Regions from separate parts of the Pseudomonas sp. LBUM1658 genome, predicted to be linked through region 1. Evidence: predicted binding sites of a transcription regulator. Region 1 holds the regulator's gene; the other holds the start of a gene.
The links. The regulator FliA, encoded in region 1, starts transcription of late flagellar genes. The targets are predictions, from matches to a motif close to CTAAAGTTTNNNNNNNNNNNGCCGNTAA.

Region 1 (14,571 bases):
GATGCCCAGAACAATCACAGCCACCTCAAGAATCAATCAGATTTGCTCCAGGTCCGACCATTCTTCTTCGCTCATCATCTTGTCCAGCTCGACCAGGATCAGCAGTTCGCCGTTCTTGTTGCACACACCCTGGATGAACTTGGCCGATTCTTCGTTACCGACGTTGGGCGCGGTTTCGATTTCCGACTGACGCAGATAAACCACTTCCGCCACGCTGTCGACCATGATCCCGACCACTTGCTTGTCGGCTTCGATGATCACGATACGGGTGTTGTCGCTGATTTCAGCGTTCATCAGTCCGAAGCGCTGACGGGTGTCGATCACGGTGACCACGTTGCCGCGCAGGTTGATGATGCCCAGCACGTAGGCTGGTGCACCCGGGACTGGCGCGATTTCGGTGTAGCGCAGGACTTCCTGAACGCGCATCACGTTGATGCCGTAGGTTTCATTGTCCAGCTTGAAGGTCACCCATTGCAGGATCGGATCTTCGGAACTCTGTAGAGACGACGACTTATTCATACCCCTGACCCCTCAAAAAAACCGTTGGAAACGGTGTGTGTTCTGTCTGGCCGCACTCAAGGTGCAGCCTGTTGTTGGTTATGCAGGCTTGTTCGTCGGCTTGCTGCCGGGCAGATGCCTGGCCCCACCGCTGGCAATCAATTCGGCCAGTTCGGCGACATCCAGCAGCGCGCACATGTGCTCGATCACCGTGCCGGCCAGCCATGGACGCTGACCACGATGGCTGCGCCATTTGATTTCGTTCGGATTCAGGCGCAGGGAACGGCTGACCTGATGCACCGCCAGCCCCCATTCATAGCCCTGAACCGAGATCACGTATTGCAAGCCCTGACGGAAATCATCGCGGTAGCGATCCGGCATGACCCAGCGCGCGGTATCCAGTACTTTCAGGTTGCCGGCCTGGCTCGGCAGAATCCCGAGGAACCACTCCGGCTGACCGAACAGCGGCGTCAGTTCGTGGCCGGCGAGGGAATAGATTGAACCCAGGCAAACCAGCGGCACTGCCAGCGTCAGGCCCGCCACATCGAACAGCAGGCATTCGAACGGTTCGCCAGCCCAGGACGGGCGACCGTCGCTATCGACTGGCGGCGGCGTGTTGCTCGGTGGCAGATGAACTTCGGCCACTGGCGCGACCAGGGCTTGCACCTGCGGTGCGACAGTCAACACGGGCGGCAAAACCGCTGCAGGTGCTTCGACCAAGGCAACCGGGGCTCGTACCACTGGCGCTAGCACTGGCGCCGCGACCACCGCGGGTTGCTGCGCATCGCGGGCCTGCTCTTCGAGCACGGCGGCCTGAAACTCATCCAGCGTGTCTTGCGCCGCCACCCGCTCGGGCAACGCTTCAGGTGTCAGTTCAAGCTCTTCGGTCGCGTCCTGCAGCAGCGCGTCCAGATAAGACTGCAGCGCCAGTTGCGGCCGAGAAGTGATTTTTACCGGCCGGTTCATTGTTTTCTCCAGCAGATCATTCGGTGCGCCGGAAAAGATCGCAGGCTGCGCCAGCTCCTACGCCGATCCTCCACACCCCGGATGTCGGGGGTGTACACAAATCCCGTAGGAGCTGCCGAAGGCTGCGATCTGTTGATCTTGATGTGCGGCACTCCCGGTACCGCCAAAAGATCGCAGGCTACGCCAGCTCCTGCAAAAGCTGCGTCCGACCTCGGTCCCGTAGAAAGAAGCCTCATTTCAAGCCACCTGCGCAACGAGTTGTTGCGCCAGCAGGTGTTTGAGCAACGACCGATAAGCCAACACCCCACGGCTTTTGCCGTCGAACTGCGAAGGTGTCAGGCCGGCCCGGCTGGCATCGCGCAAACGGGTATCGACCGGAATGTAGCCTTGCCAGATGTCGTCGGGATACATGTCGCGCAGCACCCGTAAGGTGCCCAGGGAAGCCTGGGTCCGGCGGTCGAACAGGGTCGGTACGATGCTGAAAGGCAACACCTGCTTGCGCGAGCGATTGATCATCGCCAGGGTGTTGACCATGCGTTCCAGACCTTTGACCGCCAGGTGCTCGGTCTGTACCGGAATCACCAACTGCTGGCTGGCCGCCAAGGCATTGACCATCAGCAAGCCGAGCAACGGCGGGCTGTCGATCAGCGCGTAATCGAAATCCTGCCACAACTGCGCCAGGCTCCTGGCGATCACCAGGCCCAGGCCACTCTGGCCCGGCGACTGACGCTCGAGGGTGGCCAGCGCGGTGCTCGACGGCAACAGGGAAATGCGTTCGTCACTGGTCTTGAGCAGCAATTGACCGGGCAACCCGGCCGGCACACTGCCCTTGTGCAGAAACAGGTCGTAGCCGCTGTGTTCGAGGCTGTCAGGGTCATAGCCGAAGTAGCTGGTCATGGAGCCGTGGGGGTCGAGATCGACCACGACCACGCGCTTGCCCGCCTCGGCCAGCAAACCGGCTAGAGCGATGGAACTGGTGGTTTTACCAACACCACCCTTTTGATTGGCGACTGCCCAGACTCTCATTCGGATTGTTCCTCCCGGTCGAACAAGTTCAACCGAGAAATAGCGCTACGTTATAGAGCCGGCGACAGAGAATTGACGGCACTCTCAGGCCCCGGCGACTTTACAGACGTGGGTGCAGTTTGTGTGCCAGCACGCTTCAAGGCCGCATCCGGCTTGGCATTCGCCGCCCCGGTAGCGGTCAGGCTGCGACGCACATCGAGATTGCGCGAGACCACCAGCACCACCCGCCGATTGCGCGCACGGCCATCGGCGGTGGCATTGTTGGCCACCGGTTGAAACTCGCCGTATCCCACCGAAGCCAGGCGGCCGGGATTCACCCCCTGCATCGCCAGCATGCGCACGATGCTCGCCGAGCGCGCCGAAGACAGCTCCCAGTTGGTCGGGTATTGCGCGGTGCGGATCGGCTGATTGTCGGTAAAACCTTCGACGTGAATCGGGTTATCGAAGGGTTTGAGAATCACCGCGACCTTATCGATGATATTGAACGCGATATCGCTGGGCATCGCGTCGCCGCTGCCGAACAGCAGGCTGGAATTGAGTTCGATCTCTATCCACAGCTCATTGCCGCGGATGGTCATCTGCCTGGAGCTGAGCAGGTCGCCGAACGCCGCGCTGATGTCATCGGCGATCGACTTCAGCGGGTCATTGCTCGCCCCGGCGATGCCGGCATCGACTTGCTCGCTGTCCTTGACCAGGGGTTGCGCCGGGGTGACCGTCTTCGCTCGTTCGTCGCCAATCGGAATCGGCTTGAGGGCGCGATCCGAATCGGTGAACACGCCAATCAACGCCTCGGAAATCACCTTGTACTTGCCTTCGTTGACCGACGAAATCGAATACATGACGACAAAGAAAGCGAACAGCAAGGTGATGAAGTCGGCATAGGACACCAGCCAGCGTTCGTGGTTGACGTGTTCTTCAGTGTGGCGACGACGAGCCATAGTCCATTACCCCATCAGTCCATGAAACCCTGAAGCTTCAACTCAATGGAACGAGGATTCTCACCTTCGGCAATCGACAGGATTCCTTCAAGTAACATTTCGCGATACCGCGACTGGCGCATGGCTATCGACTTGAGTTTGCTGGCAATCGGCAACAGCACCAGGTTGGCACTGGCGACCCCGTAGATGGTTGCGACGAAGGCCACGGCAATCCCGCTGCCCAATTGCGAAGGGTCGGCCAGGTTGCCCATGACATGGATCAGGCCCATCACCGCACCGATGATGCCGATGGTCGGCGCATAACCGCCCATGCTTTCAAAGACTTTGGCAGCTTCGATGTCGCGGCTTTCCTGGGTGTAGAAGTCCACCTCGAGGATACTGCGAATCGCTTCCGGCTCGGCACCGTCCACCAGCAATTGCAGGCCTTTTCGCGAGTAATTGTCGGGTTCGGCATCGGCCACCCCTTCCAGCCCGAGCAAACCTTCCTTGCGCGCCGTCAGGCTCCAGCCGACCACCCGATCGACGCCGCCGGCCAGGTCGATCCTCGGTGGAAAAATGATCCATACCAGGATCTGCATCGAACGCTTGAAGGCGCTCATCGGTGCCTGCAACAACGCCGCGCCGACCGTCCCGCCGATCACGATCAAGGCCGCCGGACCGTTGGCCAGCGCCCCGAGATGACCGCCTTCCAGGTAGTTGCCGCCTATGATCGCGACAAACGCCAGGATGATCCCGATGAGGCTTAAAACATCCATCAGAGACACGCCTCGACCAGATGCTTGCCGATCTCGTCCAGGCTGTACACCGCGTCCGCCAGGTCAGCCTTGACGATCGCCATCGGCATCCCGTAGATCACGCAGCTGGCTTCGTCCTGGGCCCAGATCGCGCTGCCACCCTGCTTGAGCAGGCGTGCGCCTTCGCGGCCGTCGGCGCCCATACCGGTGAGTACCACCGCCAGAACTTTGTCACCGTAGGACTTGGCCGCCGAACCGAAGGTGATGTCCACGCACGGCTTGTAGTTCAGACGTTCGTCGCCCGGAAGGATTTTCACCGCGCCACGGCCGTCGATCATCATCTGTTTGCCACCCGGCGCCAGCAAGGCCAGGCCCGGACGCAGAATGTCGCCGTCCTCGGCTTCCTTGACGCTGATCCGGCACAGCTTGTCCAAACGCTCGGCGAAGGCCTTGGTGAAGGCCGCCGGCATGTGCTGGACCAGCACGATCGGCGCTGGAAAGTTTGCCGGCAATTGAGTCAGCACCCGCTGCAACGCGACCGGGCCACCGGTAGACGTACCAATCGCCACCAGCCTGTAGGCTTTGCGTTTCGGTGCCGGTGAGCTTGGGCTGGCCACTGGCGTGCGAGCCGGAATCGGCGCGGGAGCCGGACGTGTCGGCACACTGCTGCCCAGACTGCTGACCGCGGGTGACGGTGCCGCGAACGGTTGCGCCGCCGGAGCGCTGCTGTAGGCACTGAAACGCCGGTTGCTGTGGGAGATGCTGTGAACCTTCTCGCACAGCAGTTGCTTGACCTTCTCGGGGTTGCGCGAGATGTCTTCGAAATTCTTCGGCAGGAAGTCCACCGCACCGGCATCCAGCGCATCGAGGGTGACCCGGGCGCCTTCATGGGTCAGCGAGGAGAACATCAATACCGGGGTCGGGCAGCGCTGCATGATGTGCCGCACTGCCGTGATGCCATCCATCAGCGGCATCTCATAGTCCATGGTGATCACGTCCGGCTTGAGGGCCAGGGCCTGATCGATCGCCTCTCTACCATTGGTCGCCGTACCGACGACCTGGATATTCGGATCCGCTGAAAGAATTTCCGAGACGCGGCGGCGGAAAAAACCCGAATCATCCACCACCAGGACCTTGACTACCATAAACACTCCGTTAGGCAGGGCGGGGCAAGACTGCCCTGCTCCACCAGAATCAAATACGCCGCGCGGCGTAACGCTTGAGCATGCTCGGGACATCGAGAATCAAGGCGATGCGGCCGTCACCGGTAATGGTGGCGCCGGACATGCCCGGGGTTCCCTGGAGCATTTTGCCCAATGGCTTGATGACCACTTCTTCCTGGCCAACCAGTTGATCGACGACAAAGCCGATCCGCTGGGTGCCCACCGAAAGGATCACCACATGGCCTTCACGCTGCTCTTCATGAGCGGCGGAAGCGACCAGCCAGCGCTTGAGGTAAAACAGTGGCAGCGCCTTGTCGCGCACGATCACCACTTCCTGACCGTCGACCACGTTGGTGCGCGACAGGTCGAGGTGGAAGATCTCGTTGACGTTGACCAGCGGGAAGGCGAAGGCCTGGTTGCCGAGCATGACCATCAGCGTCGGCATGATCGCCAGGGTCAACGGCACCTTGATGACGATCTTCGAGCCCTGGCCCTTGGTCGAGTAGATGTTGATCGAACCGTTGAGCTGGGAAATCTTGGTTTTCACCACGTCCATGCCCACGCCACGACCGGACACGTCGGAAATCTCGGTCTTGGTCGAGAAGCCTGGCGCAAAGATCAGGTTGTAGCATTCGGTGTCGCTCAGACGATCCGCGGCATCCTTGTCCATCACCCCACGTTTCACCGCGATGGCGCGCAGGACGTGAGGGTCCATGCCCTTGCCGTCATCGGAGATCGACAGCAGGATGTGGTCGCCTTCCTGCTCCGCCGCCAGAATCACTTTGCCGCCGCGGGACTTGCCCGCAGCTTCGCGCTCTTCCGGCGATTCGCAACCATGGTCGACCGCGTTGCGCACCAAGTGGACCAGCGGGTCGGCCAGGGCTTCGACCAGGTTCTTGTCGAGGTCGGTTTCTTCGCCGACCAGTTCCAGGTTGATCTCTTTCTTCAGCTGCCGTGCCAGGTCGCGGACCAGTCGCGGGAAGCGCCCGAAGACTTTCTTGATCGGCTGCATGCGGGTCTTCATCACCGCGGTCTGCAGATCGGCCGTCACCACGTCGAGGTTCGACACGGCTTTGGACATGGCTTCGTCGCCACTGTTGAGACCCAGGCGCACCAGGCGGTTACGCACCAGCACCAGTTCACCGACCATGTTCATGATCTCGTCCAGCCGCGCGGTATCGACCCGCACAGTGGTCTCGGCTTCGCTGGCCGGCTTTTCCGCTGGCGGCGAAGTCGGGGCACGGGCAGGTGCAGCCGCTGCGGCAGGCTTCGGTGCTTGAACCTTGGGTTCAGCTGCCTTGGCGACAGGCTTGACCACTGCTTTGACCACCGGTGCGGCCACTGCAGCGCTGGCGCCCATTTCAGTGAACTTGCCTTTGCCGTGCAATTCATCGAGCAGCGATTCGAACTCGTGATCGGAAATCAGATCACTGCCCGCCGCTACCGCGCTGGGCGCGGCCGGAGCCGGTACCGCAGCGATAGCCGATTCCAGGGCTTCGACCGCGAAGGTGCCCTTGCCGTGCAACTGGTCGAGCAGTGCTTCGAATTCGTCGTCGGTAATTTCGTTGCTGGCCGCTACGGCCACAGGGGCTGCAGGCTCGACCGGTGTGGCGAGTGCGTCGACCGCGAACTGGCCTTTGCCGTGCAACTGATCGAGCAACGACTCGAACTCGGCATCGCTGATTTCATCGCTGCCCGCCGCTACCGGTGCTGCTGCAGGTGCTTCGGCTTGGGCCTTCACCGCATTGAGCGAGTCGAGCAACAATTCGAATTCATTGTCAGTGACGTCCCCCGAATCGCTCTCGGCGACCGGTTCGGCACTCACTTCTACCGCCACTGCAGCGGCGGGCTCAGCCAGGCGCGCCAGGGCCGCCAACAACTCTGGCGTTGCGGCGGTGACCGTGGTGCGCTCGCGGACTTCGGTGAACATACCGTTCACCGCATCCAGCGCTTCCAGAACCACGTCCATCAATTCCGAGTCGACCCGTCGTTCACCCTTGCGCAGGATGTCGAAGACGTTCTCGGCGATGTGACAGCACTCCACCAGCTCATGCAGCTGGAGGAAGCCGGCGCCCCCTTTTACAGTGTGAAAACCGCGAAAGATTGCATTGAGCAAATCCGCATCATCGGGTCGGCTTTCCAGCTCGACCAGTTGTTCGGACAGTTGCTCAAGAATCTCGCCGGCCTCAACCAGAAAATCCTGAAGGATCTCTTCATCGGCGCCGAAGCTCATGTGTATGGGTGCTCCTGATAGGTCGGCCTAAAATCCAAGGCTGGAAAGCAAATCGTCTACATCGTCCTGACCGGACACAACGTCTTCACGTTTATCGGCATGAATCTGCGGACCTTCACCCTGAGACAGATGTTTTTCTGGATCTTTTTCCGCGAGGATCGCTTCACGGTCATGTTCAATGCCGGCAAAACGGTCGACCTGACTGGCCATCAGCACCAATTTGAGCAGATTGCTTTCAACTTCCGTGACCAACTGAGTCACGCGCTTGATCACCTGACCGGTAAGGTCCTGGTAATCCTGCGCCAGCAGGATGTCGTTGAGATTGGCCGAGACGATACGATTCTGTTGCTCGCTGCGCGTCAGAAAACCGTCGACCCGCCGGGCCAGCTCACGGAACTCTTCGGCACCGATTTCGCGGCGCATGAAACGTCCCCAGTCGGCACTCAACGCCTGGGCGTCATTGGTCAGGCCGTTGACCAGCGGCGTGCTGTCCTCGACCAGATCCATGGTGCGATTGGCCGCAGCTTCGGTCAGCCTGACCACATAGGACAGGCGCTCAGTGGCATCCGTGATCTGTGAAACTTCCTTGGCTTGCGGCATGTTCGGGTCAATCTGAAAATTGACGATCGCACTATGCAGTTCGCGAGTGAGCTTGCCGACTTCCTGGTACAGGCCGCGATCACGGGTCTGGTTGAGCTCATGGATCAATTGCACAGCATCGCCGAATTGGCCTTTTTCAAGGCTGTCGACCAGCTCGCGGGCATGTTTTTTCAGGGTTAATTCAAAATCGCCCTGTGAAGTTTCGTAATGCTCCATAGCTCCCCCATGGCGAATTCCATCAACCGATGCGTTCGAAGATCTTTTCAATCTTGTCTTTCAACGCCTGGGCCGTGAAGGGTTTGACCACGTAGCCATTCACTCCGGCCTGAGCGGCCTCGATAATTTGCTCGCGCTTGGCTTCGGCCGTGACCATCAGCACCGGCAGGTGCTTGAGCTTTTCATCGGCACGCACGTGACGCAGCAGGTCGATACCGGTCATGCCGGGCATGTTCCAGTCGGTTACCAGAAAGTCGATGCTCCCACTGTTGAGGACCGGAATCGCGGTAGTACCGTCATCCGCCTCGACCGTGTTGGTGAACCCAAGGTCACGCAACAGGTTTTTAATGATCCGCCGCATTGTTGAGAAGTCATCAACGATGAGGATTTTCATGTTCTTGTCCAATTCGACCTCCAAGCAGTCTTAAAACGCGCCCAGCACCTGTACGCGCCATCGCTATCAATTCGGCGTAACACTCAACGGTTGTATGAAGCACAACGGGCCGTGACCGGTTCAGCAACAACGCCGTACCAGCCTCGTTCGCAGTGTCCCCACACTGCCTGTCAGCGCGCTCGCCACTCCCCCAAACGCCCCCGCAAGCGGGCCGCGCACTGGCTGTGTAACTGGCTGACCCGCGATTCGCTGACCCCCAGGACCTCACCGATTTCCTTGAGGTTCAGCTCTTCGTCGTAGTACAGCGCCAAGACCAGTCGCTCACGCTCCGGCAAATTGGCAATCGCGTCCGCCAACGCAGCCTGGAAACGCTCATCTTCCAGATCACGCGACGGCTCGAGATGAGCACTCGCGCCATCCTCATGCAGCCCTTCATGTTCGCCGTCCTGCAACAGATCGTCGAAACTGAACAGTCGGCTGCCCAAGGTATCGTTCAAAATCCCGTAATAATCGTCGAGACTCAATTGGAGTTCGGCCGCAACCTCATGATCTTTAGCGTCGCGACCGGTTTTAGCTTCAATTGAGCGAATGGCGTCACTGACCATCCGGGTATTGCGGTGTACCGAACGCGGCGCCCAGTCACCTTTACGCACCTCATCGAGCATCGCCCCACGAATACGGATACCGGCATAGGTCTCGAAACTCGCACCCTTGCTGGCGTCGTATTTGGTCGAGACCTCGAGCAGGCCGATCATCCCGGCCTGGATCAGATCCTCGACTTGCACACTGGCCGGCAGACGCGCCAGCAAGTGGTAGGCAATCCGCTTGACCAGCGGCGCATGACGCTCGATCAGCTCGTGCTGACTGTCACGTGCCGAGGCTTTGTAAAGGTTGTAGCCGCTGGATGTCATATGACGGGACCCGCTGTTTGATGCACCAGGCGCTCGACGAAAAACTCCAGGTGCCCGCGCGGATTGGCTGGCAACGGCCAGGTATCGACTTTCTGCGCGATGGCCTTGAATGCCAGCGAGCATTTGGAACGCGGGAACGCTTCGTAGACTGCACGCTGCTTTTGCACCGCCTTGCGCACGCATTCGTCGTAGGGCACCGCACCGACGTATTGTAAGGCGACGTCGAGGAAGCGATCAGTGACCTTGGTCAACTTGGCGAACAGGTTGCGCCCTTCCTGCGGGCTCTGCGCCATGTTGGCGAGAACCCGGAAACGGTTCATGCCGTAATCGCGATTGAGCAGTTTGATCAGCGCGTAGGCGTCGGTGATTGAAGTCGGTTCGTCGCAGACCACCAGCAATACTTCCTGGGCTGCCCGGACGAAACTGACCACCGACTCGCCAATCCCGGCGGCGGTGTCGATCACCAGCACGTCGAGGTTGTCGCCGATATCGCTGAAGGCCTGGATCAGCCCGGCATGCTGCGCCGGACTCAGGTGCACCATGCTCTGCGTGCCGGACGCCGCAGGAACGATGCGGATTCCGCCCGGCCCCTGCAGCAGCACATCGCGCAGTTCACAGCGCCCCTCGACCACATCGGCCAGAGTGCGTTTGGGTGTCAGTCCCAACAGAACGTCGACGTTCGCCAGCCCCAGATCGGCATCCAGCAGCATGACGCGCCGGCCGAGCTCTGCTAGAGCCAGGGACAAGTTCACTGACACGTTAGTTTTCCCGACGCCACCTTTGCCGCCGGTCACCGCGATCACCTGTACGGGATGCATGCTGCCCATGTTCGTTCTTTACCTTGTCTTACTTAGACGGAGGCCACATAACTGGCTGCGCGTTCCCATTGGAACAATGCATGGCAGACCATCGATGTAGGTACACTGCAATCTATTCATGATTACCTCAGCCGACCCGCTTGGTCGGACTGTGGTAGAGGTCAGCGAACATATCAGCCATGGCTTCTTCGCTGGGTTCTTCCTGCATCTGCACACTCACTGCGCGACTGACCAATTGATGGCGACGCGGCAAATGCAGATCATCCGGTATCCGCGGCCCATCGGTCAGATAGGCAACGGGTAACTGGTGACTGATCGCCAGGCTCAACACTTCGCCCAGACTCGCTGTTTCATCCAGTTTAGTCAGGATGCAGCCAGCCAGCCCGCAGCGTTTGTAACTGTGGTAAGCAGCGGTTAGAACCTGTTTCTGGCTAGTGGTTGCCAGGACCAGATAATTTTTTGACTTGATCCCGCGCCCGGCCAGGCTTTCCAGCTGCATGCGCAACGCCGGGTCGCTGGCTTGAAGGCCGGCGGTATCGATCAACACCACACGCTTGCGCAGCAGCGGATCGAGGGCCTGGGCCAGGGACTGGCCCGGGTCGAGGTGGGTCACCGGCACATTGAGGATGCGGCCCAGGGTCTTGAGTTGTTCCTGGGCACCAATCCGGTAGCTGTCCATGCTCACCAGCGCGATGTTCTGCGCGCCGTACTTGAGCACATAACGCGCCGCCAGCTTGGCCAGGGTGGTGGTCTTGCCCATGCCGGCGGGGCCGACCATGGCAATCACCCCGCCCTCTTCCAGCGGCTCGATTTCGGGTGTGGCAATCATCCGCGCCAGGTGCGCCAACAGCATGCGCCAGGCCTGACGAGGTTCTTCAATTTCAGTAATCAGTGCCAGCAAATCCCGCGACAGCGGACCGGACAAACCGATGCGTTGCAGACGGCGCCAAAGGTTGGCTTGCTGGGGCCGACTGCCTTGCAACTGGTTCCAGGCCAGCGAGCCCAACTGCACTTCCAGCAGTTCACGCAGGCCATTGAGTTCGAAGCGCATCGAGTCGAACGCCCGCTGATCCACTGAAGGCGCAGCCGATGGCGGCGCAGGGCGCGGTGGTTCGACGAAGGTCGGCTCGATCAGGGGTTCAGCGGCGGTCAGCGGCAAACCGGCGTACAACTGACGATTGTTCGTTGAATCGCCATCCCCGCGCAGGCTCAGTTCCGCCTGGGCGGTGACGATCCGCGACTGGGTTTTGCGCAGTTCGTCTTCGAGTTCGATATTTGGCACGCGCGGAGCCAGCGCGGACAGTTTGTAATCCAGGGCAGCCGTCAGCTCGACCCCGCCGGCGATCCGGCGGTTACCGATAATCGTGGCATCGGCGCCCAGCTCATCGCGAACCAGTTTCATGGCCTGACGCATATCGGCGGCGAAAAAACGCTTAACTTGCATAACCCACTACCTCAGCCGTTGGGCCCTACTGTCGCAACGATGGTCACTTGCTTGTTGTCAGGAATTTCCTGATACGCCAACACATGCAAACCCGGGACTGCCAGACGTCCGAACCGCGAAAGCATCGCGCGGACCGGACCGGCTACCAGCAATATCACCGGTTGACCTTGCATTTCCTGACGCTGCGCCGCATCGATCAACGAGCGTTGCAACTTCTCGGCCATGCTTGGCTCCAGCAGAACGCCCTCTTCCTGGCCTTGTCCTGCCTTCTGCAAACTATTGAGCAATATCTGTTCCAACCTTGGCTCAAGGGTGATCACAGGCAGCTCGGACTCAAGCCCTACAATGCTTTGGACGATGGCACGGGACAATCCGACGCGCACCGCGGCAACCAACGCGGCAGTATCTTGACTCTTGTTGGCGTTGTTCGCGATGGCCTCGGCGATGCTGCGGATATCGCGCACCGGCACCTGCTCGGCCAACAGCGCCTGCAGCACCTTGAGCAGTTGCGACAGCGACAGAATGCCCGGCACCAACTCTTCCGCAAGCTTAGGCGAACCTTTGGCCAGCAACTGCATGAGTTGCTGGACTTCTTCGTGGCCGATCAGCTCACTGGAGTGCTTGTAGAGAATCTGGTTGAGGTGGGTGGCGACCACGGTGCTGGCATCGACCACCGTGTACCCCAGCGATTGCGCCTGGGCGCGCTGGCTGACCTCGATCCACACCGCCTCCAGGCCGAAGGCCGGATCTTTGGCGGTAATGCCATTGAGCGTGCCGAAGACCTGCCCCGGGTTGATCGCCAGTTCGCGATCCGGGTAGATCTCGGCCTCGGCCAGGGTCACCCCCATCAGGGTCAGGCGGTAGGCGCTGGGCGCCAGATCGAGGTTGTCTCGAATATGCACGGTGGGCATGAGGAACCCGAGATCCTGGGAGAGCTTCTTGCGCACGCCCTTGATCCGCGCCAGCAACTGACCACCCTGATTGCGGTCCACCAGCGGAATCAGCCGGTAGCCGACCTCCAGGCCGATCATGTCGATCGGCGTCACGTCATCCCAGCCCAGCTCTTTGGTTTCCTGGGCGCGGGCTGGCGATGGCAGCAGCTCCTGCTGGCGCTGGACCTCTTGCAGCGCCTGGACCTTGACCACGCTCTGCTTCTTCCAGAACAGATAAGCACCGCCGCCAGCCAGGGCGGCCATGCTGAGAAAGGAAAAGTGCGGCATGCCCGGCACCAGGCCCATCACCGCCATCATGCCGGCGGCCACAGCCAGGGCCTTGGGCGAGGCAAACATCTGCCGATTGATCTGTTTGCCCATGTCTTCGGAACCGGAAGCACGGGTCACCATGATCGCCGCGGCGGTCGACAGCAACAGTGATGGCAATTGCGCCACCAAACCGTCACCAATGGTCAACAGCGCGTAGACCTTGCCCGCATCGCCAAAGCTCATGCCGTGCTGGAAGATACCCACCGCCATGCCACCGATCAGGTTGATGAACAGAATCAACAGACCGGCGATGGCATCACCGCGAACGAATTTGCTGGCACCGTCCATGGAACCGTAGAACTCGGCTTCCTGGGCCACTTCCATCCGGCGCGCCTTGGCCTGGCCCTGATCGATCAGGCCAGCGTTCAAATCAGCGTCGATGGCCATCTGTTTGCCGGGCATCGCATCAAGGGTGAAACGCGCGCTCACCTCGGAGATCCGCCCGGCACCCTTGGTCACTACCACGAAGTTGATGATCATCAGAATCGCGAAGACCACGATACCGACCACGTAGTTACCGCCGATCACCACCTCACCGAAGGCCTGGATCACCTTGCCGGCGGCGGCATGGCCGTCCTGGCCGTGGAGCATCACCACCCGGGTCGAGGCCACGTTCAGGGCCAGGCGCATCAAGGTGGCGACCAGCAGAATGGTCGGGAACACCGCAAAATCCAGCGGCCGCAAGGCGTAGACGCAGACCAGCAGCACGACGATCGACAAGGCAATGTTGAAAGTGAAAAACACATCGAGCAGGAACGGCGGGATCGGCAACATCATCATCGCCAGCATGACCAACAGCAACAGCGGCACGCCCAGATTGCCTCGACTGAGGTCCGCCAGGTTGCTGCGAGCACTGTTGACTAACTGAGAGCGATCCACCGGTATTCCCCGTCCCTTGAAGCAAACTTTTGACGCCGAAAGCAGGCGCAAAGCGGCTACTGCAAGAAGCCTTCCAACTTTTGCCCAGGCGGAAAATAGTGGAGCGATGAAGATGTATAAGGATCAAGGATTTGCGGTGCCTGGGAGGACGCTATCGCGAGCAAGCCCGCTCCCACAGGTGTTGTGTCGGTCGCGCTATTGCGATCTGGCATAGATCCCCTGTGGGAGCGAACTTGCTCGCGATGAGGCCAGCACTGCTACCAACCATCAAGAGGGGGCACGACCAGGAATTTTCCGACAGGCTTTTAAGGTTGTCGGTAGGAAATCCCGTGGTTAGCCTTCAAGAGTCGCTGCCAATTCAGCGATCGGATTTGACCGTCCGCATAAATCAAGGCGCATCAGCGCCCAAGACCTATTTCAGGCGCTTTTTTTGTACCTGAGGTATCGTGTCGCGGCAGCTGTGCGTGGGACACCTTCGGGTGTGCCGGG
Region 2 (15,190 bases), 1.4 Mb from region 1:
GCTGGCATGCAACCAGACCGCCAGACAGGCCGCGTCGAAAGCGTCCATGCCTTGCGCCAGCAGCGCGCCGACCAGGCCCGCCAGCACATCCCCCAGACCTGCAGTCGCCATCGCCGGATGGCCGCGATCACACAGCGCCACCCGGCCATCCGGGCTGGCGATCAGGCTGCCGGCACCTTTGAGAACCACGACGGCTGAATATTTCTTGCTCAATTGGCGCGCAACCGTAAAGCGATCGGCCTGAACGTCCGCCGTCGACATCCCTAGCAGACGCCCCGCTTCGCCCGGATGCGGAGTCATCACGCAGCCCTCAGGCAGCTCCAGTCCGCCTTTGGACAACAGGTTCAGCGCGTCGGCATCCCAGACTTGCGGCACAGCCGCGTTGACCGCCGCCGACAGCAGACTGCGCCCCCACGCGGCCTGCCCCAACCCCGGGCCAACCACCAATACCGACGCCTGCTCAAGCAGCCCCATCAGCTGGTTCGCCGAATGCGCACCCACCGTCATGACTTCCGGCAAACGCGCCAAGGCCGCTACTACATGCTCGCTGCGGGTCGCCAGCGAGACCATGCCCGCGCCGCTGCGCAGGGCACTTTCGGCACTTAATAGAATTGCCCCACCCAAACCGCGATCGCCGCCGATCAGCAACAGATGACCGGATTGACCTTTATGGGCAGTGGGCTGACGAGCTGCCAGGCGCGGCAAGTTGCCCGGCATCAGGCGCCTGGCGCTTACACAAGCCTTGGCCAGCAGTTCAGGTGAGGCTTGCAGGTCATTGAACAGCAACTCGCCAACGCAATCCGGAGCCTGGGCGGTGAACAATCCAAGCTTCAAACCGATAAAAGTTACCGTCAGGTCCGCCCGTACGGCCACGCCCAGAACTCGCCCGGTATCGGCACACAGGCCCGAAGGAATATCCACCGCGGCGACTGGCAGACCACTGGCATTGATCGCGGTAATGATACTGGCGTAAGGCTCACGCACTTCGCCGGCCAGTCCCGTACCCAACAGCGCGTCCAGCACAATGCCGCGCAACGCAGCGGGTCCGATCCAGGGCTGGACCGTGACTCCGACCGCCAAGGCCTCGGCATAGGCCAATGCCGCATCGCCCTGCAACCGCTGCGGATCCCCGGCCGCCAGAACCTGCACCTGCCAACCGGCGCGCAAGGCCAACGCGGCGACCAGATAGCCGTCGCCCGCGTTATTGCCATGCCCGGCGACAACGCTGAGTTCCCGCGCATCCGGCCAGTGGCGAACCATGGCTCGCCACACCGCCCGCGCGGCACGCTGCATCAATTCGAAACCCTGCGTGCCCGCCGCAATCAGGCTGGCATCAAGGTCGCGAACTTGAGCAGCGCTATACAGCGCGTCGGGTAAATCGTCTTTAATTTGCGGCATGCGTCTTCGGGCTCCGATGTCTGGCAGAATTATACGCACCTCAGCCCCGGTTTCTCTCGTCTCATGCCTGCAATTACCACTGACCTTGCCGCCCTCGCCCAATCGATCAAGGATTGGGGACGCGAGCTCGGCTTCCAGCAAGTCGGCATCAGCGGCCTGGACCTGGCCGAGCATGAGCAGCACCTGCAACGCTGGCTCGACGCCGGCTATCACGGCGAGATGGACTACATGGGCGCCCATGGCAGCAAACGCTCGCACCCCGAGGAACTGGTCCCTGGCACCTTGAGAGTAGTTTCTCTGCGCATGGATTACCTGCCCGGCGATACCCAGATGGCGCAACGTCTGGCTCAGCCGGAAAAAGCCTATGTCTCGCGTTATGCCTTGGGCCGCGATTATCACAAGCTGATCCGCAAGCGCGTGCAACAGCTGGCCGAGCGCATTCAGGCGGTTATCGGCCCCTTTGGCTATCGCGCCTTTGTCGACAGCGCCCCGGTGCTGGAAAAAGCCATCGCCGAACAAGCCGGGCTCGGCTGGATCGGCAAAAACACCCTGGTATTGAACCGCAAGGCTGGCAGCTATTTCTTCCTCAGCGAGCTGTTTGTCGACCTGCCGCTGCCCGTGGACCCGCCCCACGCCAGCGAACACTGCGGCCGCTGCACCGCGTGCCTGGACATCTGCCCGACCAACGCCTTCGTCGGCCCCTATGTGCTGGACGCCCGGCGCTGCATTTCCTACCTGACTATCGAACTGAAAACCGCCATCCCCGAGGATTTGCGGCCACTGATCGGCAATCGGGTGTTCGGTTGCGATGACTGCCAGATCGTCTGCCCGTGGAACCGCTTCGCCCGCCCTTCCGGAGAAGGCGACTTCAAACCTCGACACAATCTGGACAATGCCGAACTGGCCGAGCTGTTTATGTGGGATGAAGACAAATTCCTCAGCAGCACCGAGGGCTCGCCACTGCGCCGCGCCGGCTACGAGCGCTGGCTGCGCAATCTGGCGGTCGGGCTGGGGAATGCGCCGTCAACGATTCCAGTGCTGGAAGCCTTGAAGGCGCGACGGGACTATCCGTCGGAGTTGGTGAGGGAACATGTGGAGTGGGCGCTAAGGCAACACGCCAGCCGTCAGGCTTCGTCGTTATAAACAAACTTGGGCATGTCCCAATGAAAGCGGATCGCCAGCAAGCGCAGCAGGAAGCCGCTGAACAAAGTCAGCAGAATCGCCTGTTCGCTCGGCAATTGCAGATAGACGCAGAGCAGATAAAACCAGGCGGCGGCGAACGAGACGCTGGCATAGAGTTCGCGGCGGAAGACCAGGGGAATATCGTTGCAGAAGATGTCCCGCAGAATGCCGCCAAATACTCCGGTGATCACCCCACTGACCGACGCCACCAGCATGCCGTGGCCCATTTCCAGGGCGGTCATGCAGCCGATCAGGGTGAAGGCCACCAAACCTGCGGCGTCGAGTACCAGAAACAGTGAACGTAGATGACGCATCCACCGCGCGATAATGATCGTCATCAGCGCCGCGATCGAGGTCAGCACCAGATATTCGGGATGCTTGACCCAGGTCAGCGGGTAGTGCCCCAGCAGCACGTCGCGTACGGAACCACCACCGAGCGCCGTCACGCAGGCGATCAACACCACGCCAAACCAGTCCATGCCGCGGCGACCGGCAGACAAAGCACCGGTCATGGCTTCGGTGGTAATGGCAATCAGGTAGAGCATCAGCAACATGACGGGCAGTCCTTGCGAGAAGGCGCGTGTAGGAGCTGCCGCAGGCTGCGATCTTTTGATCTTTCACGATTCCGAAAAGATCGCAGCCTGCGGCAGCTCCTACGGTGACCAGGTTCCTTCATTAAAATTTGATGAAGTGCTGACGGTAGTGCTGCAATTCGGCGATAGACTCGCGAATGTCGTCCAGCGCCAGGTGGGTGCTGCCCTTCTGGAAGCTGTCGCGCACTTCCGGCGCCCAGCGTGCGGCCAGTTCTTTCAAGGTCGATACGTCGAGATTGCGGTAATGGAAGTAGCTTTCCAGCGCCTTCATATGGGTATAGAGGAAGCGGCGATCCTGGCAGATGCTGTTACCGCAGATTGGTGACTTGCCCTTGGGTACCCACTTTTCCAGGAAAGCGATGGTTTCAGCTTCCGCTTCAGCCATGCTGATACGGCTGTCGCGCACCCGCTGGGTCAGGCCGGAACCGCCGTGCTGGCGGGTATTCCACTCATCCATGCCAGCGAGAATTTCGTCGCTGTGATGGATGGCGATGACCGGACCTTCAGCCAAGGTATTGAGATTGCTGTCAGTGACAATGGTCGCCATCTCGATGATGACGTCGGTATCAGGGTTCAGACCGGTCATTTCCAGATCGATCCAAATCAGATTCTGCGGGTTTTGCATGTGTCGGCTCCTCGGCGTAGTTGCGCAGTTTAGCCTAGAGAGCTTGTCCGGCGTGCTAAACTCGCGGCCGTTTTACCTAACCGCTGCATTATCGACACGGAACACCCATGGCCAAACGCCAGCTCAATCGTCGCCAAAACTGGCGCATCGAAAAGATTCAAGGTGAACGCGCAGCCCGCGCCGCCAAACGCGAATCCTCTGCCGTGGAAGCACTCGAGGGTGGCGATCTTGGCCCCGAGCAAACCGGGCTGGTGATCGCTCACTTCGGTGTGCAGGTCGAGGTCGAAGCCCGTGACGGCGAACTGGCCGGTCAGGTTTTCCGCTGCCACTTGCGTGCCAACCTGCCCGCGCTGGTGACCGGCGACCAAGTGGTCTGGCGTGCCGGCAACCAGGGTATCGGGGTGATCGTCGCGCAGCTGCCGCGCAACACCGAACTCTGTCGCCCGGACAGTCGCGGCCAGCTCAAGCCGGTCGCGGCCAACGTCGACATGATCGTCATCGTCTTCGCCCCGCTGCCTGAGCCCCATGCCAACCTGATCGATCGCTATCTGGTCGCCGCCGAGCATGCGGGTATCAAGCCACTGCTGTTGCTGAACAAGTTCGACCTGATCGACGAGCAGAACGCTCCGGCGTTGAATGCCTTGCTGGCGGTTTACCGCACGCTGGGTTACCCGGTGCTGGAAGTCTCGGCCCATCACGGCGATGGCATGGAGAAATTGCAGGAGCAGCTGGACGGGCGCATCAGCGTGTTCGTCGGCCAGTCCGGCGTCGGCAAGTCCTCGCTGGTGAACACCCTGCTGCCGGAAGTCGATGCCCGCGTCGGTCCGCTGTCCGAACTGTCCGGCCAGGGCACCCACACCACCACCACGGCGCGGCTGTTCCACTTCCCGGGTGGCGGTGAACTGATCGACTCCCCGGGGATTCGCGAATTCGGTCTCGGCCATGTCAGCCGCGCCGACGTCGAAGCCGGCTTCATCGAGTTCAATGATCTGATCGGCACCTGCCGCTTCCGCGACTGCAAGCATGACCGCGAGCCCGGTTGCGCACTGCTCAAGGCCCTGGAAGATGGCCGCGTGCAGCAACAGCGAATGAACAGCTATCGCTCGATCATCGCCAGCCTGCCTGAAAACAGCTATTAAATAGCTGCACCCCGAAACAACAAGGCCGCGATAATCGCGGCCTTGTTGTTTGTCACTGTTTCGGGCTGTCCGGACTTTTCCCGGGTTCATCCATCTTCAACACACCGTCCTCGAAGATGTTCAGCCGCTGCCGCACCTCATGGGCCGGCAATGGCTCCTGGTCCGCCGGCAAGGCATTCGGGTCGATTGCCGCACCCGGCACTTCACCCTCGCCAGAGGTCGGCGCCGGAGGTTGCGGAGCAATCTGCTCGCCTTCTATGGCCCGCTGGGCTTTCTTGGTCAAGACCACGATGTCGATCCGGCGGTTGACCGGGTTGAACGGGTTCACGCGGTCGAACAACGCCGACGAGGCGTAACCGACCACCCGTGCCACCTGCGTATCCGGATATCCACCGGCAACCAGCGCCCGGCGCGCGGCGTTGGCACGGCTGGCCGAAAGCTCCCAGTTACCGAAGCCGCCGCCGGTGCCGGAGTAGGGTTTGGCATCGGTGTGACCGCTGACGCTGATCTTGTTCGGCACCGCTTTGATGGTGTCCGCCATGGCCAGCAGGATGTCTTCGAAATAAGGCTTGAGGCGCGCACTGCCAGAGTCGAACATCGGCCGGTTTTCGGCATCCATGATCTGGATCCGCAAACCATCCTGAGTGATTTCGAACAGGATCTGGTCCTTGAACTTCTGCAGCTGCGGGTTCTCTTCAACCTTGTTCTGCAATTCCTGGAGCAGCAACTCGAGACGTTCTTGCTCGACCTGTTCGGCCATGCTCTCGACCTGCTGGGTATCGATGGTGACCTTGTCCGGCTGCGGCTGAGTCTTGACCTCGGGATTGATAGTCTTATCCGGCGCCAGCTCCGGCGAGCCACCCAGATCGATGACGAACGGCGTGCCACTTTCAGAGAAACCGATCGGGTCCTTGAAATAACCGGCGATGGCGATCTTCTGTTCCGGAGTCGCCGTGGACATTAGCCACATCACCAGGAAGAACGCCATCATCGCCGTCGCGAAGTCGGCGAAGGCAATTTTCCAGGAACCCCCGTGATGCCCGCCGGCGAAGCGCTTGACGCGCTTGATGATAATCGGCTGATTATTCTCCATGACTCAGCGACCGCGAACCGCTTGTTCCAGCTCAGCGAAGCTAGGACGGTGCGACGGGTACAGAACCTTGCGCCCGAACTCCACCGCCAGCGACGGCGGCATGCCGGAGGCCGATGCCACCAACGAGGCCTTGATGGCCTCATAGACGTTCAGTTCTTCCTTGGCATCGTGAGCCAGGGCGTGGGCCAGCGGACCAAAGAAGCCGTAGGCCGCGAGAATACCGAAGAAGGTCCCGACCAGTGCCGCACCTACGTGCATGCCGATGGCTTTCTGGTCGCCATCACCGAGGGAGGCCATGGTCACCACGATCCCCAATACCGCAGCGACGATACCGAAGCCCGGCATGGCGTCGGCGATGCCGTTGACGGCGTGGGAAGGATGCTCCAGATCTTCCTTCATGCTGAACAGTTCCATGTCGAACAGACCTTCCAGCTCGTGGGGAGCCATGTTGCCGGAGGACATAATGCGCAGGTAGTCACAGATGTAGGCGGTCATGCGTTCATCTTTGAGCACAGCCGGATACTTGGCGAAAATCGGACTGGCGGCGGCGTCTTCGATATCGCCTTCAATTGCCATCATGCCTTCACGACGACTTTTGTTAAGAATCTCGTAGATCAGGCCCAATACTTCGAGATAGAAGGTGTGAGTGAAGCGCGAGCTGAACATCCCCAGGGATTTCTTGATGACGTGTTTCGTCATATGGCCGGGGTTGGCCTGGAGGAATGCACCAAAGGCCGCACCACCGATGATCAACACCTCGAAAGGCTGAATCAGGGCGGCAATTTTGCCGTGGGAAAGCACGTATCCGCCGAGCACGCTCGCAAATACGACGATGATGCCGATGATTTTAGCCATAGTAGGAGAGTACTTATTGAGTCGGGTTCAAGGTCATATTCGGAAGCTAATCAAACTCTTCTTCTACTTATCGGCAAAACTGCGCCAGACTATAGGCCGATAAGGCGAAAAGCCAGCTTGCCCCCTACTGGGCGTGTTAATTGTGAATGATGATCGCGCCCAACTATGGCTAATGAAACGACAGTCCCAATTGTCAGACCCGACACCCTTGAAGGCTGGATAACGCTCCTTGACGGCGTGGTTCTGCCAGTGCCGCAAGCCAGTCATGACCGGGTGTGCAAAGCCATCGCCAATAGCCGCAGCTCGATGCGCGATATTGCCGAGTTGATGCAAGACAGCCCCGCGCTGGCCCTCAGTGTTATTCGCGAAGCCAATCTACACACCCACGGCAGCATGTCCGAGCCGGCGGAGAACCTTGAGATCGCGATCAATCGCCTCGGCCTGAAGCGCACTGAAGAATTGCTCGCGCGCCTGCCGGCGTTGGCCGAGGACGCAATCCCGGTCGCATTGCGGCAGTTACAATTGATTGGCCAGCACGCTACGCAGCAGGCCAACGGTCTGTTCGCCGGCCGCCTGGCGCGACTCTGGCAGGACATCCACTGGGGCAGCTTGCTGTTTCTTTCGCCGCTCTGGCCGATGGCGCTGAGCCATCCGCAGTTGCTCGAACACTGGGAGTTGCGGGTAGTTCGCAAGGGCGAGCCGGCAAGCAAGGTCGAACAGGAACTGTTCGGTGTGCGCCTGCTGGACCTCTGCCAGGCACTGGCTGAACACTGGCACTTGCCGATCTGGGTACTGCAAGGATATCGCCTGCTGCTGCGCGAGCATCAGTTACTGGTCAAGGTCTTGCGTATTGCCCGTGACAGCGATCATCCACTGCGCCAGCAGCAGCGGCTGGACGCCGATCCGCTATTGCGCCGCTGGTTGAACCAGCCAGCCAATAGCGTACTGCTGGCCAACAGCCTCGCGCTGTCGGCGCAGCATGCCTGGGATAATCCCCACAGCCTTCGCTGGCAATTGCTGACCAGCCTGTACCTGCAAATGCCGATGGATGAATTGCAACAGCAATTGCACCAGCAGGCGGTTCAAAGTGCACGCCAGCATACGATGCCCGACCTCTGGCACCCGGCTCAGGCATTGCTCTGGCCGTGGACCGCATACCGTATCAATAGCGCCAAGCTGCCGGCGGCACCGCCTTCGGCTGAAGATCTGCTGACCTGGCGCAAACACTGCGCAGAGTTGCTGGCCGAGCCGAGCCGTTTCACCAATGCAATGCACCTGACCAGCGCTGCCCGCGACGCGTTGCTGGCCTGCGGGATGCGGCGGGTGATGCTGTTGATGGCCGACCGTAGCCAGAGCAGTCTGCGCGCCCATCAGATCGCCGGCCTGCCCCGGGACGCGGCCATGCTGAGCCTGCAAGTCAGCCAGAGCAGCGTGCTGCAGCGCTTGCTGGCACAACCGGCACAAATTCGCCTGACACCGACCAACAACGCCCGATTTTCGGCGCTGTTGCCCGAGAGCCTGCGAAGCCAGTTCGGCGGAGAGCATCTATTGGTGCGCTCACTGAGCAGCAACGGCCGAGTGGTGATGCTGGTGCTGGCCGATCAGGGCGGTGGGCCGTTCTCGGAAATTACCGTACAGGCCTTCGGCAAAACCGCGCAGAGCATCGAAAAAGCTCTGCATAGCTTTACTAACCGAAGTCACTGACGCTTGCGCTACAATCCTTCCCTTTGTGCTCTGGAGACCTCACATGTCTGACTTCTCTGGCTTGGCGCTGGTGATCGAGCCCGGCGACCTGCTCGCCCGCCTCGACGCCCGCGAACTGATCCTGGTCGACCTGACCAGCAATGCCCGCTACGCCGAGGGACACATCCCCGGCGCACGTTTCGTCGACCCCAAGCGCACTCAGCTTGGTCTGCCACCTGCGCCAGGCCTGCTGCCAACCCATACGGCACTTGAAGCCCTGTTCGGCGAACTGGGGCACAACCCTGATGCTGTCTATGTGGTCTATGACGACGAAGGTGGTGGTTGGGCCGGGCGTTTCATCTGGTTGCTGGATGTCATCGGTCATTCCCGATACCACTATCTGGACGGCGGTCTGCACGCCTGGCTGGCGGACGCCTTGCCAGTGTCGACCAAAATCCCGGCAGCGGTCGGCGACCCGGTTGCCTTGACTCTCCATGATGAACCCACCGCCACCCGCGAATACCTGCAAAGCCGTCTGGGCGCCGCCGACCTGGCGATCTGGGATGCGCGCGGGCCGCTGGAGTACTCCGGCGAGAAACTCCTCGCAGCCAGGGGCGGGCATATCCCCGGCGCGGTCAATTTCGAGTGGACGGCGGGCATGGATCGGGCGCGCAACCTGCGCATCCGCACCGACATGCCGCAAATCCTCGATAAACTCGGCATCACTAAAGACAAAGAAGTCATCACCCACTGCCAGACTCACCATCGCTCTGGCTTCACCTATCTGGTGGCCAAGGCGCTCGGTTATCCGCGAGTCAAAGGCTACGCCGGCTCCTGGGGCGAATGGGGCAACCACCCTGACACGCCTGTAGAGATTTAAGGTTTTTTAAGGACAGTTAATGAAAAAGCGTTTGTTTATCCTCAGCCAGTACCTGCTGCCCCATCACCTGCTGTCGCGCCTGGCCGGCTGTATTGCCGAATGCCGCGTGCGCTGGTTCAAGAATGCCCTCACCGCCTGGTTCGCCAAGCGTTATCAGGTGGACATGTCGCAAGCCCTGGTCGAAGACCTGACCGCTTACGAGCACTTCAACGCCTTCTTCACCCGCGCCTTGAAAGACGGTGCGCGGCCGCTGGACCCGACTCCGGGCGCGATCCTCAGCCCGGCCGATGGCGCGGTCAGCCAGCTCGGCCCGATCGAACACGGCCGCGTGTTCCAGGCCAAGGGCCACAGTTTCAGCGTACTCGAGCTGCTCGGCGGTGATGCCGCGGCCGCGGCGCCGTTCATGGGCGGCGATTTCGCCACCATTTACCTGTCGCCGAAGGACTACCACCGCGTACACATGCCGCTGGCCGGGACCCTGCGCGAGATGGTCTACATCCCGGGGCGGATCTTCTCGGTCAATCAGACCACCGCCGAAAACGTTCCGGAGCTGTTCGCCCGCAACGAGCGTGTAGCCTGCATTTTCGACACTGAGCGCGGGCCGATGGCCGTGGTGCTGGTGGGCGCGATGATTGTCGCCTCGATCGAAACGGTCTGGGCCGGGCTGGTCACTCCGCCCAAACGCGAGCTGAAAACCGTGCGCTACGACGAAGCCGCACGTGCGCCGATCCATCTGGAGAAAGGGGCCGAACTGGGACGCTTCAAACTCGGTTCTACCGCGGTCGTGCTGTTCGGACCGAATCAGCTTAAATGGGCTGAGGAGTTGGCCGCCGGCTCGCCGGTGCAAATGGGCCAAGGCATGGGTTTGCCTTCGGCGTAAGCACCCGCCAGGCATTACTGTTAGAGTCGGGGCGTCGGAAGTCGCCCCGACTTCTGAACCGATAATTGGCCCTGCCCGTTTTACCGGCCGGAGTATGTCAGTGACATGAATGAGTCCAGCTCTTCGCTGCTGTTACGCGCCCCGATTCCCACGCAATCACGGCTGTCGTTCTGCGAAGCCACCCCACGCGACCTGAAACGCTGGATTGCCAGCCTGCCAAAGGCCAACATCGGCGAAACGGCGCGCCAGCTCTATAAGGGGCTCGCCGAACTCAACCAGCTGCTCACACCCAGCGATAACCGTCTGCAACTGCTCGAACTGCTGCGGCCCGAAGTGCATTACGTCTGCAAACACCTGGAGCGGCATTTTCTCAGCCAGGCAATTGTTCTCGACGAACGTCAGCGCAAAATCGCCAACCTCTGCCAGGCCCTGCAAAACCACCTTGCCATTGGCTACAAACAAATCGTCATACGCATCGCCCCGCGCTTCAGCAAGGAGCGCGGGCCGCTGCTGAGCACTGCAGTGCAACGGGCGATGCATGGCCTCAATGGCTCGCTGATTCGCGCCAGCCAGCTCTATTGCCCAGTGCCCGAAGGTTTATGGCTGGAACTGCACCAGCTCTACCAGATCGCCAGCCAGCATGACTTGCAGCACAGCGCCATCCCTGATGAGCTGGCCAGCCAGGCGCGGAATCTGAGCGTCGAACAGACGTATGTGGTCGCCTTGCTGATGGGTTGTTCACGCTGCAATCAACTGCGCCAGAATCACATCGCCCGGCTGGCCGAAGTGCTGGAGCCCTGGAGTCAATGGGTCAAGCTGCAGCCGACGACACAAGCTTCCAGCCTGTTTGCCATCGACCCGAACCTTGACGCCCCCCCGCGCTACAAAGCATCGTTCGCCCCCGAGCAGCAAGGATTGTTGCTGGGAATCAACCCGCTGCCACTGGTCGATACCATCAAGCACTATCTGGAGCTTCCCGCTGAGCGACGCCGCGAATCACCTTTGCCCGTACCCGCCGGGCTCAGCCTTGAGACATTGCGCCACCTTTCCGCCGCCTGGGGCGAAGCCGCCGAACGTGTGTTCCAGCGCAGTGCTGGTCAAGGCTCCCTGACCCTGTGCATTGGCATGAGCGCGCTGCACTTCTATCTGGGCGGGCAACGTTCGTTCAGTGAAATCCTCAAACATCCAGCCGTCAGCAAAACCGCGCAGTTCAGCGCATCCGTGGGCGCAAAACGCGAACAGGACCCCTGGGCCAATGCGTTCGATGCCGACCCCCAAGGCAACGCAGAAAATCTGCTGCCCTATGAAGAGATCCAGTACCAGCGGACAGAGGCCGACGGCGGTGCCCCGCAGTCCGATAGCAATCACCATTTCCCGACCTACGCGCTGTCGATCATCAACCATAGCCCTGGCGGTTATTGCCTGGCATGGCCAAAAGAGGTGCCCGGAGAATTACAGGCAGGAGAGATGGTCGGCATTCAGGACTTGAGTGCGCAAGGCTGGAGCGTCGCGGTGGTACGCTGGGTTCGCCAGGTGCGCAACGGGGGCACACAGATGGGCATTGAACTGGTCGCGCCCTACGCTCAACCCTGCGGCTTGCAATTGATCCGCACCAGCGAAGGTAACAGCCAGTACCTGAGGGCACTGTTGCTGCCGGAAATCAGCGCCATCGACTTGCCCGCGACCTTGCTCGCCCCAGGCCTGCCATTCCAGGAAGGCAACAAGGTGATGATCAATACCAATGGCGAAGAACACCGCGCCGGCCTGAACAAACGAATGAACAGCACCGGCAGTTTCAACCGGTTCGAGTACCAATCGCTGGAACAGCCCAAAACTGACAGCGCCGCGAGCGGCGGCGTGCACAGCGCCGAAGAGGAATTTGCTTCGTTGTGGAAGTCGTTGTAACTGTGGGTGAGGGGCAAACCCCAATGCAACTCTGTAGGAGCGAGCTTGCTCGCTCCTACAGGGGCCACACAAGGTCATTCACCCCTTTCAGAGCTGCCCGTCGCGATCCCTGAATCCCAGCAGATACAGCACGCCATCCAGCCCCAGGGTCGATATGGCCTGCTTGGCCGACTGTTTGACCAGCGGCTTGGCGCGGAACGCGACACCAAGACCGGCAATCGCCAGCATCGGCAAATCGTTGGCACCGTCGCCCACTGCAATGGTCTGCTCCAGGCGCAAGCCTTCCTTATGGGCCAGTTCGCGCAGCAGATCGGCCTTGCGCTGTGCATCGACGATCGGCTCGACCGCCACTCCCGTGACCTTGCCATCCACTACTTCCAGCTCATTGGCAAACACGTAGTCTATGCCGAGCTTGGCCTGCAGCTGTTTGGCGAAGTAGCTGAAACCACCGGACAGAATCGCGGTTTTGTACCCCAGGCGCTTGAGCTCGGCAAATAGCGTCTCGGCACCTTCGGTCAGCCGCAGGGAGGCGCCGATCGAGTCCAGTACGCTGACGTCCAAGCCCTTGAGCAAAGCCAGGCGTTCCTTGAAGCTGGCGCGGAAATCCAGCTCACCGGCCATTGCACGCTCAGTAATCTCGGCTACCCGCTCACCGACCCCGGCCGCCTTGGCCAATTCGTCGATAACTTCCGCTTCGATCAGTGTCGAGTCCATGTCGAACACCGCCAGGCGACGGTTGCGCCGGAACAGCGAGTCTTCCTGGAAGGCGATATCGACGTTCAATTCCTGGGCCACGCTGAGGAACTCGGCACGCAAGGCTTGCGGGTCGGCCGCTTCGCCGCGCACGGAAAACTCGATGCAGCCTTTGCCCTGGTCCGCCGGGGTGTCCAGTGGCATACGTCCGGACAGTCGATCGATATGATCGATGTTCAAACCGTACTTGGCGGTAATCGAACTGACTCGCTGCAATTGCTCAGCGGTCACTTTGCGCGTCAACAGGGTAACGATGTGGCGTTTCTTGCCCTGGCCGCCGACCCACAGCTGATAATCCTCTTCCGACACCGGAGTGAAGCGTACCTGTTGATCCAGCTTATAAGCAGTGAACAGAATATCCTTGAGCACCGACGAGGCTTGCCCGGTACTCGGAATCTCAACCAGGATGCCAAACGACAGGGTGTCGTGGATCACCGCCTGACCGATGTCGAGAATGTTCACGCCACCCTGGGCCAAAACGCCGGTAATGGCGGCAGTCAGACCCGGACGGTCGACACCCGTGATGTTTATCAAGACGATTTCGCGCAAGGCGCACCCCCGCAAGTGGAAAAAAACCGCATTCTACCCACATTCAGTGACCATCGGGCACAGCCAGCGCTTTGCCGGTCTAGGGCCTGTCGCTATACTGCGCGTCAACTTCACGGACAAAAGAGCCGAGCTCAGTGAACCGGCCTACGCCAGTTAAAACCGATAACTTCTTTCTGCTGATCTTCCGGGCACTGCGTCATCGCCGTGTACCGATCGCATTGCGCATTGCCAGCCATAACGTGATCCTGGTCGCCCTGGCCCTGGTGATCTATGCCTGCGTGATGGGTCTGCAGTTCAAACAGGCGATGCACGAGCAGGCAGATGCCCTCGGCCAGAGCCTGACCATCCAGACCGCTACTTCAGCGACCGAGCTGCTGGTGTCCAACGACATCCTCAGCCTCAACGTGCTGCTCAACAACCTGACCAAGAACCCGCTAGTGGCCCACGCTGCGATTTACAGCGTCGACAACCGGATTCTCGCCGAAGCCGGCCAGCGCCCGAAACACGGCCTGCTGGGAGAAGCCGAAGGCCTGTATCAGTCCAGGATCACTTTTCAGGATGTGACCGCCGGGCACCTGCGGATCAGCCTCGACATGGAGCAGTTCCAGCAGCCGATGACCATCAGCCTGCAAAGCATGGGCATCCTCAGCGCGATTCTGCTGGCACTCTCGCTGGCCTTGAGTCTACGCCTGGGTCGGCATATCTCCACGCCACTGATGCAATTGCGCGTCTGGTTGCGCAATATCGACGAACATACCCCGGCCACTGAGCGTCAGGATGAGATCGGTGATCTGGCCCGTCAGCTGCACACCAGTTTCGCACCTGAGAAGGTTGAGCCCGAACCCGATCCTGAAGCCGACTATGATGACGACGACATCGAGGACGCGGAACCGGTTTTTGAGGTACGCAACCTGCGCGATCCGAGTTTCGACGAAACCGCACCGATCGCCGGGCTCAAGCCGGTGCTGCGCCATACTGTCAGCGCGCAAGAGGACGAACTGGACGAAGAAGACCCGTTCGCCGAACTGCGCGATCAAACAGTCGCGACAGCGCCTAAAAAGCTGGCAAAACCGGTTTCCTCGTCGCAACCACAGCACAGTGCGGTCCTGGCCGTACAACTTGGAGCTCAGGACCAACTGCGGCGCCTGCCCCGCGCACGTCTGACGGAATTGCTGGAACGCTATCGCGACTGCCTTGATCAGGCCGCTTCTCTCTACCAGAGCGAACTGCACACCCTGAATGACGGCAGCACGCTGATGCTGTTCCACAGCGAAGACAGCGGCGATGATTACCTGACCAACGCCATTTGCTGCGGCGAACTGCTCAGGGCCCTGGGCCATGCCCTGCAAATCGAAGTCGCGGACAGTGGCATTACCTTGCAACTGCAGCTTGGATTGACGCTGGGCAACGAACTCTTCGGCCTGAGCCAGATTGATCTGCTGCTGACCGAAACCGCCCAGGACGCCCTCGCCCTGTCTCAGCACAGCCGTAACCTGCTGCTGGTGGAACGCAAGATCAGCGATGATGCACTGATCCGCCAGCGCGCGCGTATCCGGCCGATTGCCAGCCCTGAAGGCGCCTGCTGCGTCGAGCGCCTGATGGAGCCTTATCCATCAATGCTCGAACGACAACTGGCACGAATGCACGAGACCCGG

Region 2: a site for FliA is predicted at 6,953-6,980, ahead of motA (flagellar motor stator protein MotA). Genes of this name have one in related genera too.

The regions. Positions count from the first base shown of each region.
Region 1 covers NZ_CP166798.1:4,957,857-4,972,427, forward strand. The annotation lists gene ACA064_RS22750 (DUF2802 domain-containing protein) at 1-36, opposite strand, end outside; gene ACA064_RS22755 (chemotaxis protein CheW) at 37-519, opposite strand; gene ACA064_RS22760 (CheW domain-containing protein) at 598-1,464, opposite strand; gene ACA064_RS22765 (ParA family protein) at 1,702-2,490, opposite strand; gene motD (flagellar motor protein MotD) at 2,541-3,428, opposite strand; gene ACA064_RS22775 (flagellar motor protein) at 3,443-4,183, opposite strand; gene ACA064_RS22780 (protein-glutamate methylesterase/protein-glutamine glutaminase) at 4,183-5,307, opposite strand; gene ACA064_RS22785 (chemotaxis protein CheA) at 5,357-7,558, opposite strand; gene ACA064_RS22790 (protein phosphatase CheZ) at 7,586-8,374, opposite strand; gene ACA064_RS22795 (chemotaxis response regulator CheY) at 8,397-8,768, opposite strand; gene fliA (RNA polymerase sigma factor FliA) at 8,939-9,679, opposite strand; gene fleN (flagellar synthesis regulator FleN) at 9,676-10,506, opposite strand; gene flhF (flagellar biosynthesis GTPase FlhF) at 10,625-11,941, opposite strand; gene flhA (flagellar biosynthesis protein FlhA) at 11,953-14,082, opposite strand.
Region 2 covers NZ_CP166798.1:6,356,103-6,371,292, forward strand. The annotation lists gene ACA064_RS29380 (NAD(P)H-hydrate dehydratase) at 1-1,398, opposite strand, end outside; gene queG (tRNA epoxyqueuosine(34) reductase QueG) at 1,462-2,541, shown strand; gene ACA064_RS29390 (trimeric intracellular cation channel family protein) at 2,523-3,134, opposite strand; gene orn (oligoribonuclease) at 3,256-3,798, opposite strand; gene rsgA (small ribosomal subunit biogenesis GTPase RsgA) at 3,906-4,937, shown strand; gene motB (flagellar motor protein MotB) at 4,990-6,030, opposite strand; gene motA (flagellar motor stator protein MotA) at 6,034-6,885, opposite strand; gene ACA064_RS29415 (HDOD domain-containing protein) at 7,051-8,589, shown strand; gene ACA064_RS29420 (rhodanese-like domain-containing protein) at 8,633-9,448, shown strand; gene asd (archaetidylserine decarboxylase) at 9,468-10,328, shown strand; gene ACA064_RS29430 (cyclic-di-GMP receptor FimW-related protein) at 10,434-12,233, shown strand; gene serB (phosphoserine phosphatase SerB) at 12,321-13,535, opposite strand; gene ACA064_RS29440 (AhpA/YtjB family protein) at 13,670-15,190, shown strand, end outside.